2 regions of the Sinorhizobium sp. M4_45 genome follow, and region 1 is predicted to be linked to the other one. Evidence: predicted binding sites of a transcription regulator. Region 1 holds the regulator's gene; the other holds the start of a gene.
The links. The regulator PhoB, encoded in region 1, activates phosphate uptake and scavenging genes when phosphate is short. The targets are predictions, from matches to a motif close to TGTCATNNANCTGTCAT.
Positions count from the first base shown of each region.

Region 2: CN933_RS04220 (LTA synthase family protein) is a predicted target of PhoB. The motif match lies at 2,651-2,667, and genes of this name have one in related genera.

Region 1 is NZ_NWVE01000002.1:40,090-47,725, forward strand. It holds gene pstC (phosphate ABC transporter permease subunit PstC) at 1-331, shown strand, start outside; gene pstA (phosphate ABC transporter permease PstA) at 328-1,650, shown strand; gene pstB (phosphate ABC transporter ATP-binding protein PstB) at 1,664-2,479, shown strand; gene phoU (phosphate signaling complex protein PhoU) at 2,569-3,282, shown strand; gene phoB (phosphate regulon transcriptional regulator PhoB) at 3,394-4,077, shown strand; gene CN933_RS05820 (GcrA family cell cycle regulator) at 4,185-4,706, opposite strand; gene CN933_RS05825 (aspartate aminotransferase family protein) at 5,116-6,315, shown strand; gene argF (ornithine carbamoyltransferase) at 6,390-7,301, shown strand.
Region 2 is NZ_NWVE01000001.1:832,334-839,969, reverse strand. It holds gene CN933_RS04230 (TolB family protein) at 1-751, opposite strand, end outside; gene CN933_RS04225 (NAD+ synthase) at 753-2,435, opposite strand; gene CN933_RS04220 (LTA synthase family protein) at 2,703-4,622, shown strand; gene CN933_RS04215 (TadE family protein) at 4,910-5,332, shown strand; gene CN933_RS04210 (TadG family pilus assembly protein) at 5,334-7,067, shown strand; gene CN933_RS04205 (hypothetical protein) at 7,210-7,636, shown strand, end outside.

The DNA.
Region 1 (7,636 bases):
GACGCGCTCGGAAACGGTGAAGAAGGTGATCCTGCCTGCCGCACTTCCCGGCATCGTCGGGGCGCTGCTTTTGACGGCCTCGCGCGCGGTGGGCGAGACGATGATCGTCGTGCTCGCTGCCGGCGTCGCGGCGCGCATGCAATTGAACCCCCTCGAGCCGATGACCACGGTGACGGTCAAGATCGTGAATCAGCTGACGGGCGACCTCGAGTTCACTTCGCCGCAGACGCTGGTCGCCTTTGCGCTCGGCATCACGCTCTTCGTCATCACGCTCGGCCTCAACATCTACGCGCTCTACATCGTGCGCAAATATCGGGAACAGTACGAATGACCGAATTTGCCTCCCCGACGGTAAGGGTCTCCACCCGACCTGCCGCAAGCCGACGCGATATCGGCATCAAGCGCCGCTATGCCGCGGAGCGCCGCTTCCGTGCCTTCGGAATCAGCGCCATCGCCATCGGTCTGTTCTTCCTCGCGGTTCTCCTCTGGAGCGTCGTTTCGAAGGGCTATACCGCCTTCCAGCAGACGACGATCACGTTGCCGATCGAGTTTTCCGAGAAGGTGATCGATCCGAAGAACGAACGGGCGACCGATCCGAAGCGGCTCTATACCGCCAACTATCCGCTGCTCGTGCGGGAGGCTCTGGTCAAGCAGCTCGGCCTCGATCCGTCGAAGCGGCCGCTGGTGAAGCAGGCGACCGATATGGTCTCCGCCAGCGCCCGGACGCAACTGCGTGACATCGTCGTCGCCGATCCGTCGGTGATCGGCAGGACGATTCCCGTCACGCTGCTTGCCGAGGCGAACATCGACTCCGCCTTCAAGGGCCAGATCGACCTGTCGGTCGACGAAGCCAAACGCAAGGTGAAGGATGCGCAGGTCGCATGGATGAACCAGCTTGCCGAGGCCGGCGTGCTCAAGAAGAGCTTCAACACCGGCATCTTCACCTTCGGCGCATCGAGCCGGCCTGAAGCGGCGGGTGTCGGCGTCGCCCTTCTCGGCTCGCTCTACATGATGCTGATCGTGCTCGTGCTGTCGCTGCCGATCGGCGTCGCCGCCTCCATCTATCTCGAGGAGTTCGCGCCGAAAAACCGGCTGACGGACCTGATCGAGGTGAACATCAACAACCTGGCGGCCGTACCTTCCATCGTCTACGGCCTCCTCGGGCTTGCCGTCTTCATCAACTTCGCGGGCATGCCGCGCTCGGCAGCACTCGTCGGCGCCTTCGTGCTGACGCTGATGACGCTACCGACCATCATCATCGCTACCCGGGCGGCCCTGAAGGCAGTGCCGCCGTCGATCCGCTCCGCCGCACTCGGCCTCGGCGCATCGAAGATGCAGACCATCTTCCATCACGTGCTGCCGCTTGCCATGCCCGGCATCCTGACCGGCACGATCATCGGGCTCGCCCATGCGCTGGGCGAAACGGCGCCGCTGCTTCTGATCGGCATGGTCGCCTTCGTGGTCGACTTTCCGGGGTCGCCGCTGGAGCCATCCACGGCGCTGCCGGTGCAGATCTACATGTGGGCGAACGAGGCAGAACGTGCCTTCGTCGAGCGTACGTCCGGAGCGATCATCATTCTCCTGATCTTTCTCATCTTCATGAATCTCGGCGCAATTCTCTTGCGGCGTCGCTTTGAGCGTCGCTGGTAGTGGGGTAAGGACTATGAACATCATGTCGGAAGCTGCAGTCGAAAAGGCTCTTGAGCAGAAAATGAATACGGTGCCTTACAAGATGATCGGCAACGATGTGTCGGTCTATTACGGCGAAAAGCGTGCGCTCTTCGACGTCAACCTCAATATCCGCGAGAACACGGTCACGGCGCTGATCGGTCCGTCCGGGTGCGGCAAATCGACGTTTCTGCGCACCTTGAACCGCATGAACGACACGATCGAGAACTGCCGCGTAACGGGCAAGATCACGCTCGACGAGGACGATATCTACGATCCGTCGATCGACGTGGTGGAATTGCGTGCCCGCGTCGGCATGGTGTTCCAGAAACCCAATCCGTTCCCGAAGTCGATCTACGACAATGTCTCCTACGGCCCGCGCATCCATGGCCTGGCACGCACCAAGACCGAACTCGACGAGATCGTGGAAACGAGCCTGCAGAGGGCCGGGCTGTGGAACGAGGTGAAGGATCGGCTGCAGGAGCCGGGCACCGGACTTTCCGGCGGCCAGCAGCAGCGCCTCTGCATCGCCCGCGCCGTTGCCGTCAGCCCGGAAGTCATTCTGATGGACGAGCCCTGCTCGGCGCTCGATCCGATCGCGACCGCGAAAGTCGAGGAACTCATCCACGAATTGCGGGCGAATTTCACGATCGTGATCGTCACCCACTCGATGCAGCAGGCGGCGCGCGTGTCGCAGCGCACGGCCATGTTCCATCTCGGCAATCTCGTAGAGGAGAACGATACCGATAAAATGTTCACCAACCCGGACGATCAGCGCACCCAGGACTACATCATGGGCCGCTTCGGCTGATGGCCGGAGAGGGGCGGCGCTTTTCCGTCCCTCCCGGTCAAGACCGAACGAGGCCCATTCAGAACAGCGCGTCCCCCGAGGAAACGAATATGTCTCACGCACACATCATGTCCGCCTTCGACGAAGAGTTGAAGTATCTCACGCGCCGCATCTCCGAGATGGGCGGTCTCGCCGAGCAGATGGTCGCGGACTCCGTCCGTGCGCTCGTCAATTCCGATCTCGCCCTGGCCCAGAAGGTGATCTCCGACGACATCATTCTGGACGATGCGGAACGGCAGATCGGCGAAAAGGCGATCGTCACCATTGCCAAACGCCAGCCCATGGCCTCGGATCTTCGGGAGATCATGGGTTCGATCCGCATCGCCGCGGACCTGGAGCGCGTGGGCGACCTCGGCAAGAACACCGCAAAGCGGGTGATTGCCGTTGCCGGTTCAGGCATACCGCGCAAGCTTGCGCGCGGCCTCGAACACCTGGCCGAGCTCGCGCTCGTTCAGTTGAAGGAAGTCCTGGACGTCTACGCGTCCCGTTCGCCGGAAAAGGCGAACAGCATTCGCGAACGCGATGAAGAGATCGATGCGATCTACACGTCCCTGTTCCGGGAACTGCTGACCTATATGATGGAAGATCCGCGCAACATCACGCCGTGCACGCATCTTCTTTTCTGCGCCAAGAACATCGAGCGTATCGGCGATCACGCGACCAATATCGCCGAAACGATCTACTATATGGCGACAGGCGCCCAGCCGCAGGGCGAACGGCCGAAGGACGACATGACGTCGACATTGGGTTCCGTGACGGACTGAGATCGCCCGGCAGCCGGTGCCTATGCAGAATTTGTTCCGGCCGCCTTGGCGCGGCCTACCACCGTGCGCGGCGGCATGACGGCTGTCGTGCGTAGGAAGGAGTCCTACTGAATGTTGCCGAAGATTGCCGTAGTCGAAGACGAGGAAGCCCTGAGCGTTCTCCTGCGCTACAATCTCGAGGCGGAAGGCTTCGAGGTCGATACGATCCTTCGCGGCGACGAGGCGGAGATCCGCCTGCAGGAGCGCCTGCCCGACCTTCTCATCCTCGATTGGATGCTGCCCGGGGTTTCCGGTATCGAGCTCTGCCGCAGGCTGCGCCAGCGGCCGGAAACGGAGCGCCTGCCGATCATCATGCTGACCGCGCGCGGCGAGGAAAGCGAGCGCGTGCGGGGCCTTGCCACCGGCGCCGACGATTACGTCGTCAAGCCCTTTTCGACGCCGGAACTGATGGCGAGGGTCAAGGCGATGCTCAGGCGCGCCAAGCCCGAGGTTCTGTCGACGCTCCTGCGCTGCGGCGATATCGAGCTCGACCGGGAGACGCACCGCGTCCACCGACGCAGTCGCGAAGTGCGCCTTGGCCCGACGGAGTTCCGGCTGCTGGAATTTCTAATGTCCTCACCGGGGCGCGTCTTCTCTCGTTCACAGCTCCTGGACGGTGTCTGGGGACACGACATCTATGTCGACGAACGGACCGTGGACGTTCATGTCGGGCGGCTGCGCAAGGCACTGAACTTTTCCAACATGCCGGACGTCATCCGGACGGTGCGCGGCGCTGGCTATTCGCTGGAGAGCTGAGGCCGAAGGTCGCTGGCGCCCGTGCCGGCTTGCGGCATGGCAAAGAAAAAGGGGCCTTTCCGGCCCCGATTTTCGTCGTGCATCCAGAGCGGGATGAGCAAGGCGCCTCAGCGCATGCGCCGGCGCTCGGCGGAGGGCTGGTAGGCCAGCCGGGCATGGAAGGTGCAATAGGGAGAGGCTTCCGGGGAGTCGTTGCCGCAGAAGTGGAACTCTTCCTTGAGCGGGTCGCCGATCGGCCACTTGCAGGTGCGTTCGGTAAGCTCCGTGAGCTCCAGCCGCCGCGACATCGGCAGGACGATGTTCCTGTCGATCTGCAGCTCCTGGTCCATTTCCAGGTCGACTGCGAGCTCTTCCTTGAGCGCGGTCGCACCGGCCGTGCGGGTCACGGTGCGGGTTACGGAACGCGCAGCATAGTTCGGCGCGCGCGGGGCAGACGTCGCCCGTTTGGGCCGGGCTGCAGCGGTCGTGCTTCCTCCGGCCTTGGCGCGCCCGGGCAGGCTCAGCCGATGAACCTTTCCGATGACCGCGTTGCGGCTGACGCCGCCCAACTGCGCCGCGATCTGGCTGGCGCTCAAGCCCTCCGACCACAGCTTCTTCAGTTTCTCGACCCGCTCGTCAGTCCAGTTCATCTCTGCACTCCCCGTTCTCGGCGTTGGGATGGCGGAATCCGTCACCGCTCTCCGGGAAAAACCCGAAGATTCAACGCGATAATACTTTTGGTGACTAGGTCCGCCGCATGCGTCTAGTAATTGAATGTTAACCTACCGGCAGGGTGACTCCGTGGCAAGAGTCGCCGGAATCGCGCCGAATCGATTTCGCGGTTTTCCCCAACTTGCTGTCGGAGCGTTGCATTTTTGCAAGTCCCAGAGTGTGATTTTTTCGCGCTTCGGAATCGGCATCCGCAAAGCGCCTGCAAACCTTGGTTTTGTTGACATCGCGGTGCGAAATGGGAATAGTGCCTGTCGCCGCCGCAAGGCGGCATTTTTGATTTTTATCGGGCCGAATGGTCCGTGCCGCCGGAATGAAGGAGAGCTCGACATGGCCGCAACCACGCCGCTTTACGACACCTATCTGCGCGCGCCGTTGCGTTTCGAGCGAGGTGAAGGCGTTTGGCTGATCGCCGAAGACGGCACGCGCTATCTCGATTTCGCTGCCGGTGTCGCCGTGAACTCGCTCGGCCATGCCCATCCTCATCTCGTCGAGGCGCTGAAGGCGCAGGCCGACAAGGTCTGGCATCTGTCCAATCTCTACGAGATTTCGGGGCAGGAAAGCCTTGCACGGAGGCTGACCCAGGTGACCTTCGCCGATCGGGTGTTCTTCACCAATTCGGGTGCGGAAGCGCTCGAATGTGCGATCAAAACGGCGCGGCGCTATCATTTCGCCAAGGGGCACGTGGAGAAGTTCCACGTCATCACCTTTGAAGGTGCTTTCCACGGCCGCACGCTCGCGACGATCGCCGCCGGCGGACAGCAGAAATACATCGAGGGCTTCGGGCCGAAGGCGCCGGGCTTCTATCAGGTCCCCTTCGGCGATATCGCGGCGGTCAAGAACGCGATCAATGAAGAAACCGCGGCGATCCTCGTCGAGCCGATCCAGGGCGAGGGCGGCATTCGGTCGGCATCGAAGGAATTCATGCAGGGGCTGCGCGAACTTTGCGACGAGTTCGGCCTGCTTCTGATCCTCGACGAGGTCCAGTCCGGTGTCGGCCGGACCGGCAAGCTCTTCGCCCATGAATGGGCTGGCATCAAACCGGATATCATGGCCGTAGCCAAGGGCATCGGCGGCGGCTTCCCGCTCGGCGCTTGCCTCGCGACGGAAGCGGCGGCCGCCGGCATGGTGGCGGGCACGCACGGTTCGACCTATGGCGGCAACCCGCTCGCAATGGCGGTCGGAAATGCCGTGCTCGACGTCGTTCTCGCCGAAGGCTTCCTCGATCAGGTGCGCGAGGTGGCTCTCGTCTTCCGTCAGGGGCTCGCCTCGCTGAAGGATCGTTTTCCGGACGTGATCGAGGAAATCCGCGGCGACGGGCTGATGCTCGGCATCAAGGCGAAGGTGCCCTCCGCGGACCTTTTGAAGGCGATCCGCGCCGAGAAGCTGCTCGTCGTCCCGGCCGGCGAAAACGTGCTGCGCCTGTTGCCGCCGCTGATCACCACCTCCGCGGAGGCGCGCGAAGGACTGGCACGGCTCGAACTCGCCGCGGAGGCGGTGAGTGGCAAGAGCGGCAACGCCGCGGCTTGAATGCCCCGACGTTTCGGATCGATCCGGCCCGGGCGGGGCCGACAAACGGATTCTACGACAGGAAACAAGGCAGTATGACCAGACACTTCCTCGATCTCTCGGCCATGACGGCCACCGACCTCAGGACCATCATCGACGATGCCCGCGTCCGCAAGTCGGCGACCAAGGCAGGCACTGCCGAGAAGCCGCTTGCCGGCAAGATGCTCGCGATGATCTTCGAGAAGCCGTCCACCCGCACGCGTGTTTCCTTCGATGTCGGCATGCGCCAGCTCGGCGGCGAGACGCTGTTTCTGTCGGGTACGGAAATGCAGCTCGGCCGGGCGGAGACGATCGGCGATACGGCGAAGGTCCTGTCGCGCTATGTCGACGCGATCATGATCCGCACGACCGATCACCGCCGGCTTCTGGAAATGGCGGAGCATGCGACCGTGCCGGTCATCAACGGGCTCACCGACGATACGCACCCGTGCCAGATCATGGCCGATATCATGACTTTCGAGGAGCACCGGGGACCGGTCAAGGGCAAGACGATCGCCTGGACCGGCGACGGCAACAACGTGCTTCACTCCCTGATCGAGGGCTCGGCGCGCTTCGGCTACCGCATGAACATGGCCGTGCCGCTCGGCTCCGAACCGCATGACAAGTTCCTGAACTGGGCGCGCAACAACGGGGCCGAGATCCTGCTCAGCCACGAGGCGGAGCAGGCGGTTGCCGGCGCACACTGCGTCGTCACCGACACCTGGATCTCGATGAACCAGGAACATCGCGCCCGCGGTCACAACGTCTTCCAGCCCTACCAGGTCAACGGCGCACTGATGAAGCATGCAGCGCCGGACGCGCTGTTCATGCATTGCTTGCCGGCGCACCGCGGCGAGGAAGTGACCGATGAGGTCATCGACGGCCCGCAGTCGGTGGTCTTCGACGAAGCCGAGAACCGGCTGCACGCGCAGAAATCGATCCTCGCCTGGTGCATGGGCGCGGTGTGACGGCTGAAGGCGGGCGCGAGGCGTTCTCTTGAAATCTGGACGGTGCAACACGATTTAGAGCGGTGAGCGGGGCCTTCCGATCGTCAAATCGGCCAGTCGCCCCACGCCGGCTATCCTGCGCTTGGCGCCCTGCGGGGTGCTTTAAGGCAGAGCAAATGCCGACGGAGAAATTCGTCCATGACGGGATCAAATGGAATGGCGGGCGGTTGTACCGGTGCGCGCCGGTGCACTCGATGCAAGCCGTGCCGGAAATCAAGAGGAACGAGCGGTTTCCATCCGCATCCCGCATGCAGTTTTTGGAATGGGTCATGGCCACATCCCGGATTGAATCGATC
Region 2 (7,636 bases), on a different contig from region 1:
GCCCGCCGAAGAGTTCGAACAGTACGCGCGCATTGCCGCCGTCCGCATCCATCAGGCGGAGACGCACGTCGAGATCGCGCGGGTGATCGAAGACATCGCCGTCATAGGAGAGCACGAGCAGGTGCCTGCCGTCCGGCGACGGATGCGGAAACCAGTCGCCGTAAGGGCTGTCGGTGATACGCTGTAGATCCTCGCCGTCCGGCCTCACCCGCCAGATCTGCATGCGGCCGGTACGGCTCGAATTGAAATAGATCCACTCCCCGTCCGCAGACCAGTCCGGCCCGTCATTGCGGCCCTGCCCCTGCGTCAGGCGGCGTTCCTCCCCGCCTTCGACCGGAATCGTGTAGATGTCGAAGACCTGATCGCGGATTCCGCAATAGGCCAGCATGCGCCCGTCGGGCGACCAACCGTGCCAGTAGGACGGTAGGTTGCGTGTGACGAGCCGCGGCGTGCCGCCTTCTGCCGGCAGGAGATAGATTGCCGAACTGCCGAATTCCGTCTTGTCGCTGATCACGAGCGTGCTGCCGTCGGGCGAAATCCCGTGATCGTTGTTGCAGCGCCGGGCAAAGCCGGTATCGATCTCCGTGGGCTCGGAACCGTCGAAGCCAAACCGATAAAGCCTGCCGTCGCCGTTGATGATGAGGAATTTTCCGTCGGGTGACCAGTTCGGTGCCTCGACCAGCCGCTCCGTCTGCCAGACGACGCGCGTCTCGCCGGTCGCGATGTCGAAGATCTCCACCGAACTGCGCATGCTACCCCCTGTCGCGGAAGCGGTTGGTGATCGGATAACGCCGGTCGCGGCCGAAATTCTTCCTGGTGATCTTCACGCCCGGCGCCGACTGGCGGCGCTTGTATTCGGCGATGTAGAGCAGGTGCTCGATCCGGTGAACGGTTGCCTCTTCATGCCCGCGCGCGACGATCTCCTCCGTGCTCATTTCCTTCTCGACCAGGCATTCGAGAATGTCGTCGAGCACCGGATAAGGCGGCAGCGAATCCTGGTCCGTCTGGTCGGGGCGGAGTTCGGCCGACGGCGCCTTGTCGATGATGTTCTGCGGAATGACTTCGCCAGACGGGCCCAGCGCTCCCGGCGGAACCGTGCCGTTTCGCCAGCGTGCCAGCGCGTAAACCTGCATCTTGTAGAGATCCTTGATCGGATTGAAGCCGCCGTTCATGTCGCCGTAAAGCGTGGCGTAACCGACCGACATTTCGGATTTGTTGCCCGTCGTCACCACCATGGAGCCGAATTTGTTGGAGATCGCCATCAGGATCGTCCCGCGCGTACGACTCTGAAGGTTTTCCTCGGTGATGCCCGCCTCAGTTCCCTCGAACGTATCGGAGAGCGCGCTGAGGAAGCCCTCGACCGGCTCTTCGATCGCAACGATGTCGTAGCGGCAGCCGAGCGCCTTGGCGCATGCCTCGGCATCCTGCAACGACTCGCGCGAGGTGTAGCGGTAGGGCAGCATGACCGTGCGAACCCGCTCCTCGCCCAACGCATCCACCGCAAGCGCCGTGCAGATCGCCGAATCGATGCCGCCGGACAGGCCCAGGACAACGTTCCTGAAACCGTTCTTGTTGACGTAATCGCGAAAGCCCAGCATGCAAGCGCGGTAATCGGCCTCTTCGCCTTCCGGTATGCGCGACTTGAGCCCGTTGGCCGAGGTCCAGCCGTCCGCGCCCCTTTTCCATTCTGAGACGGCCACCGCCTCTTCGAATTGGCTCATCTGGAATGCCAGCGACTTGTCCGCGTTGAAGGCGAAACTCGCGCCGTCGAAAACCAGCTCGTCCTGGCCGCCGAGCTGGTTGGCATAGATCATCGGGAGACCGGTCTCGATCACCTGCCGCAGCACCACCTGATGGCGCACGTCGACCTTTCCGCGGTAGTAGGGCGAACCGTTCGGCGACAGGAGGATTTCGGCGCCACTCTCCGCGAGAGTCTCGCAGACGCCGAGATCGCCCCATATGTCCTCGCACACCGGTATGCCGATCCGCACGCCGCGAAAGTTCACCGGGCCCGGCATCTCACCCGCGTCGAAGACGCGCTTTTCGTCAAATTCGCCGTAGTTCGGCAAGTCGACCTTGTCGCGGATAGCGATGATCTTGCCAGCGTCGAGAACTGCAACCGAATTGTGCCGGAGGCCGGAGGCCTGCCGTGGAAAGCCGATGACGACGCCCGGCCCGCCATCTGCCGTCTCCGCCGCAAGCTTCTCCACCGCCTGCTCGCAGGCCTTCAGGAAAGCGGGCTTCAAGACGAGGTCTTCCGGCGGATAGCCGGAGATGAAGAGCTCGGTCAGAAGCAGGAGATCGGCGCCTTCGCGCGCCGCCGCCGTCCGCGCCTCGCGTGCTTTTGCGACGTTGCCGGCAATGTCTCCGACCGTTGGGTTGAGCTGTGCCACGGCGATCCGTAGCGTTGAGGGAGCGGCTTTCTGTGCATTCATGAGCGGGCCCGTCGTCTCTCGTCAGCGAATACATGCTTCGTTCGCGTTGTTCTTACCGCATCCGGGGGAAAAAACCCGCACTCAATCGAGATCCGGCGGAAAAAATCCAAAAAGCTTCGTGTTTTCGGACAGTTAAGCGCAGCGCAGAAATTCTTTAGCCGCCACAGGAACCTGGCGGCGGCGGCGCCGTTTCCGCCATTCATCCCCTGTTCAAGATGACAGTCGTATGACGGTAGAGTGAAATATTTGTGAAATTGGAGACGCCCGTTGGCCCGTATCGATTCCGCCGTGAGCAGCTCTCAAGTCTACGCCGACGGGCAAGGCTCTTCCGCAAGATATACGAGAACCCTGTCGGGCGCCCGCAGTGCGCTCTTCACGCTTCTCATTGCGACGGCGCTCGTCTTCACCGTCGAATTGATCGTGCGCTGGTCCTTGCCCGACACCGTCGCCTATTTCACCGATCCCATGCGCCCGGCCTGGACCACGGTCGCCGTGTTCTTCCTCGCCATGCTCGGCGTCGATGCCCTGTTCGGCCGCGAACACAAGGCGGCGCTGCTCGTCGCGCCGCTCGCCGTTGTGCCGGCATTCATCAGTCAGCAGAAGCAGGTCTTCCTGTCCGATCCGCTCTATCCGACCGATTTCCTTTTCGGCCGGCAGATCATGGAGCTGATGCCGGTACTCGTGAAGGACAGGCCGTGGACAGCAGTCGGCGTCGTCGCCGGCTTGATCGCGGCCATCGTCGTTGGCACGCTCCTGCTGCGGTACGCCTGGCGGAACTTTCCCAAGCTGACACGTCGGGAGCGGCTGATGCGGATCGCATTCGCCCTGCCGCTGCTGGTCGCATTCTGGAACATCATGGACTACAACCAGTTCTCGTGGATCCGTGACCGGCTTCGTGTCATCCCCATCATGTGGGACCAGACCGAGAACTACCGCCACAACGGCTTCGCGCTTGCCTTTGCCATCAACCTCCCGATGGCCAACGTAAGCGCGCCGGCCGGCTATATGGCGGACGCGATCGACCGGATTCCGGTAAAGTCGCTTCCCGCCGGCACGACCCATCGCGGCAAACCGGATGTGATCGTGCTGATGAGCGAGTCCTTTTGGGATCCTACGCGCCTGCCCAAGGTGAAGCTCACGCCCGATCCCATGCCGACGATCCGTGAACTGCAGGGCGGCAACGTCTTTTCTCCGGAGTTCGGCGGCATGACCGCCAATGTCGAATTCGAAGCGCTGACCGGTTTTTCCAACGCGTTCCTGCCCTATGGCAGCATCCCCTACCAGCAATATATCCGCAATCCGATTCCCTCACTCGCCACCTTCTTCCGCGGCGAAGGCTATGTTTCGCGCGCCATTCACCCTTTCCAGGGATGGTTCTGGAACCGCACAGCCGTCTACAAGGCCTTCGGTTTCGACATGTTCCGGTCGGAAGAGAACATGCCGGCCATGCAGAAGCGCGGCATCTTTGCGTCGGACGAGTCTTTGACGAAGGAAATCATCCGCCAGGCGGACGAGGTGGAGGACCCTTTCTTCTTTTTCGCGGTGACCCTGCAGGGCCATGGTCCATATGAGGCCAACCGCTATGCGAAGAACACGATCAAGGTCGAGGGCGATCTTCCCGAAGCCGACCGCCAGGTGCTCGCCACCTATGCGCAAGGCGTCAAGGAAGCCGACGACAGCCTCAAGATGCTGATGGACTGGGCGAAAGAGCGCGACCGGGAGACGATCATCGTTCTCTTCGGCGACCACCTTCCGCCGCTGAACACCGTCTATTCCAGCACCGGTTACATGAAGGGCATCACGGCCGAGCGCAAGGGACCGAAGGATCAGATGAAGGCCGAGCATGAGACGCCGCTCGTCGTCTGGTCGAACAAGACGGGGCCGAAGAAGAACATCGGCACGATCAGCCCGGCCTTCCTTTCCTACCAGATCCTGAAACAGGCGGGCTACGAGCATCCCTACTACACGGGGTTCCTCGGCAAGGTCTACGACCACTACCGTGTCCTCGACCGTTACATGCTGATCCGCAAGAACGGCAAGGACGTCGCCGACTGGCTGCGCCAGCCGAAGGTGCCCGCATCGCTGCGTGACTACCGCTTCCTGCAGCACGACATGATGTTCGGCAAGCGCTACAGCACCGAGCGCTTCTTCAAGTCTCACGCCGAGCTTTATAGCGCTGGTATGTGAACGGACCCGGCCCGGACGGCCAATCCCCTCCCGGAATCAACAAGCGTTTCACTGCTTTCGACAAGCAGTGAAACGCTTCTTGATTCCGGGCGAACCGCGTCCCCTCAGGGAAATGTGGCAGACTCCACCGATTTCAATTAAAACGCGAATAAATATTTCCTAAATTGCAGTTTTCCACAAGCAAAAACAAATACTTGTAGACGTATAGAATAATTAACGATTGTGGCGCAGCCTGAAGCTGCAGAGACAATGGGAAACAAATACTCATAATACTTTGGAGATGCCGCATGTCCGTTTTCAACCGCCTGCTCGCCAGTCGGAAGGGTGCTGCCGCCATTGAATTCGCAGTCATTGCGCCGCTTTTCTTCATGTGCGTGCTGACGCTGATAGCCTACGGGATCTATCTGAGCGCCGCACATTCCATCCAGCAGATAGCCGCGGATGCGGCACGGACGGCGATTGCGGGCCTTTCCGAAGAAGAGCGGGAGCGCCTTGCGACCGATTACATCCGGCGCACGACGATGAGCCAGACCTTCATCGACTCCTCCCGCATGAACGTCACCGTCCGCGATGACGCCAACAATACCAACCAGTTCACCGTCACCATCTCCTATGACGCAAGCGACCTCCCCATCTGGAAGCTCTTCACCTTTGCCCTGCCGGGTGAGCAGATCGAGCGTTACGCGACGATACGTGTGGGAGGCATCTGAGATGCATGGAGCGACATCCGCCGTTCGGCGATACCTGAAGTCCCGCACCGGCAATATTGGCGTCTCGGCGGCCCTCGTCATGCCGCTGGTGGTCGCGTCGATGGGGCTCGGCATCGATTACGGCTATCTCACCCTTCAGCGGCGCGAGCTGCAGTCTGTCGCGGACCTCGCCTCGATCGCGGCCGCGGCCAATGTAAGTTCAGCGGAAGAGGCCGTGCTCGCCCACTTCCGGAGCAACGGTCTCGGCTTCGCCGTCTCGACTCCCTCGGGGCTGATGACTGTGGACGGCAAACTCCTGCCGAACGACGTCGAAACCGCCGCAAAGGGGGTGGCTACGGTCGTGCGCGGGCGCTATGTCCCCGACCCGACGATCGATGCCGGCCAACGGTTCATCAGGGGGGCCCTGCCCGCCGACGCCGTCCAGGTTACGCTTGAGAAGAAGGGCGACATCTATCTCGCGGCGCTGTTCAGCGAGTCGCCAGATTTGAGCGTGATCGGCACCGCGGCGAGTTCGAAAATCGCTGCCTTCTCCGTCGGCTCCCGCCTTGCCAGCCTCAATGGGGGCCTCTTGAACGCGATCCTCGGCCAGATGCTCGGCACCAACGTGGCGCTGAAGGTCATGGATTACGAGGCATTGATCGACGCCGACATCGATATCCAGCCATTCCTCAAGATCATCGCCACCCGCCTCAGTCTCACGGCCGCTTCCTATGAAGACGTGCTGACGACGGAGCTGACGATGCCGCAACTGCTCGGATCGCTGCGGCTCGTGCAGGGGCTCTCCGGAACGGTGACTTCGGCGCTCAAGTCCGTCGAACTCGCAACAGCCGGGAACAGGCAGACATTCACTTTGGCGCAGATCCTCAACATCGACCCGAAAAAGAGCCTCGGCATAGATGCGGGCTCGGACTGGGCGATGAAAGTCAGTGCGTTGCAAGTCGTCTCTGCCGCTGCGGTGATTGCCAACGGCGAACATCAGATCGCTCTCGACGCCGTTGCGGGTCTGCCAGGTATTGCCTCGGTAAAGGTCAGGCTCGCGATCGGCGAACCGCCGGTGGAAACGCCGAGCCATCGCCTGGGTTCACCAGGCGCGGCAGTAAGAACGGCACAGACGCGCCTCGCTGTCGAAGTCGTCATCGACGGTCTCGCGGCTCTCGCCGGAACCCGCATTCGGCTGCCGATCTATGTCGAACTCGCCCATGCGGAAGCAAAGCTCGCGGATATCCGTTGCTACGGCGGAAGGCCGGAGAATGCGGCGGTGATCATAGATGCGGTTCCCGGCGTGGCGGAGATCGCCCTCGGCGATGTCGATCCCACCGTCCTGTCGAGCTTTTCGTCCGATGCCCGGGTGACCCGGGCGCGGCTCCTCGACGGTCTGATCAAGATCGACGGCATCGCCCATGTCGAGTCCAAGAACCTGCAACCCTCTCGCCTGACATTCAGCCCCACCGAGGTTGCCTCGCGGACGATCAAGAGCGTCTCGACCAGGGATATCCTCTCTTCGACGACCAAGACCCTGCTCGGCAATCTCGACGCCCAGATCAATGTGGGCGGTCTCCTCTCGATCGGAAGTCCGACTTTATTGCAGCAGGCCCTGGCGCAAACACTCGGCGCCGTGACCGCACCCGTCGATCAATTGCTCTACAATCTACTGCTCCTGGTCGGCGTGCGCGTCGGCGAGGCCGACGTGCGCGTCACCGGCGTTACATGCCAACGGCCCGTTCTTGTTCAGTAAAGCGCTCGCACACGTGCAGATTTCAATTTCGTGTGAAACAAAACGCAGGCCTTGCGCATTGATCATTACGCGTGAATGGTAAATGTGGGGCGAAGGGACCATTGAGTGCCCCCAGCGCAGGAGTGGGGGGCGCGCGCAGCAGATGCAGCGGGTCGCGGAGAAGGGCAGCTCTGAGCAGCAGGTACCAACCGGCTTGACGGTTAGCGACCTGGTGCAAAATCCAAATTTCCCGCAAATATTGCAGGCAGGCGCGCGAACGCTGATCGCCGTCAACGACCTCTTCCCGCGCGTTGCGCGTCTGGTGGCGTCACACCAGAAGTGGATGCTGACCCAAGCGGCCTATTCCCTGCACCTGGAACGGGATGCCAACAACCCGGAATCAGGCATCACTGCCGCGCGGTTGCTCAAATTCATGCGGGATACCGGGGGCGCCAGCCGCAATACGGCCGCCGCATTCCTGGCGGAACTGGTCGCTTACAAGCTGCTTCAGCCGGCATCGGGCGGACGTACCAAGAGAGCGCGCCCTCTCGAGCCGACCGAGGTCAGCGAGACCGCGATGCGACTCTGGT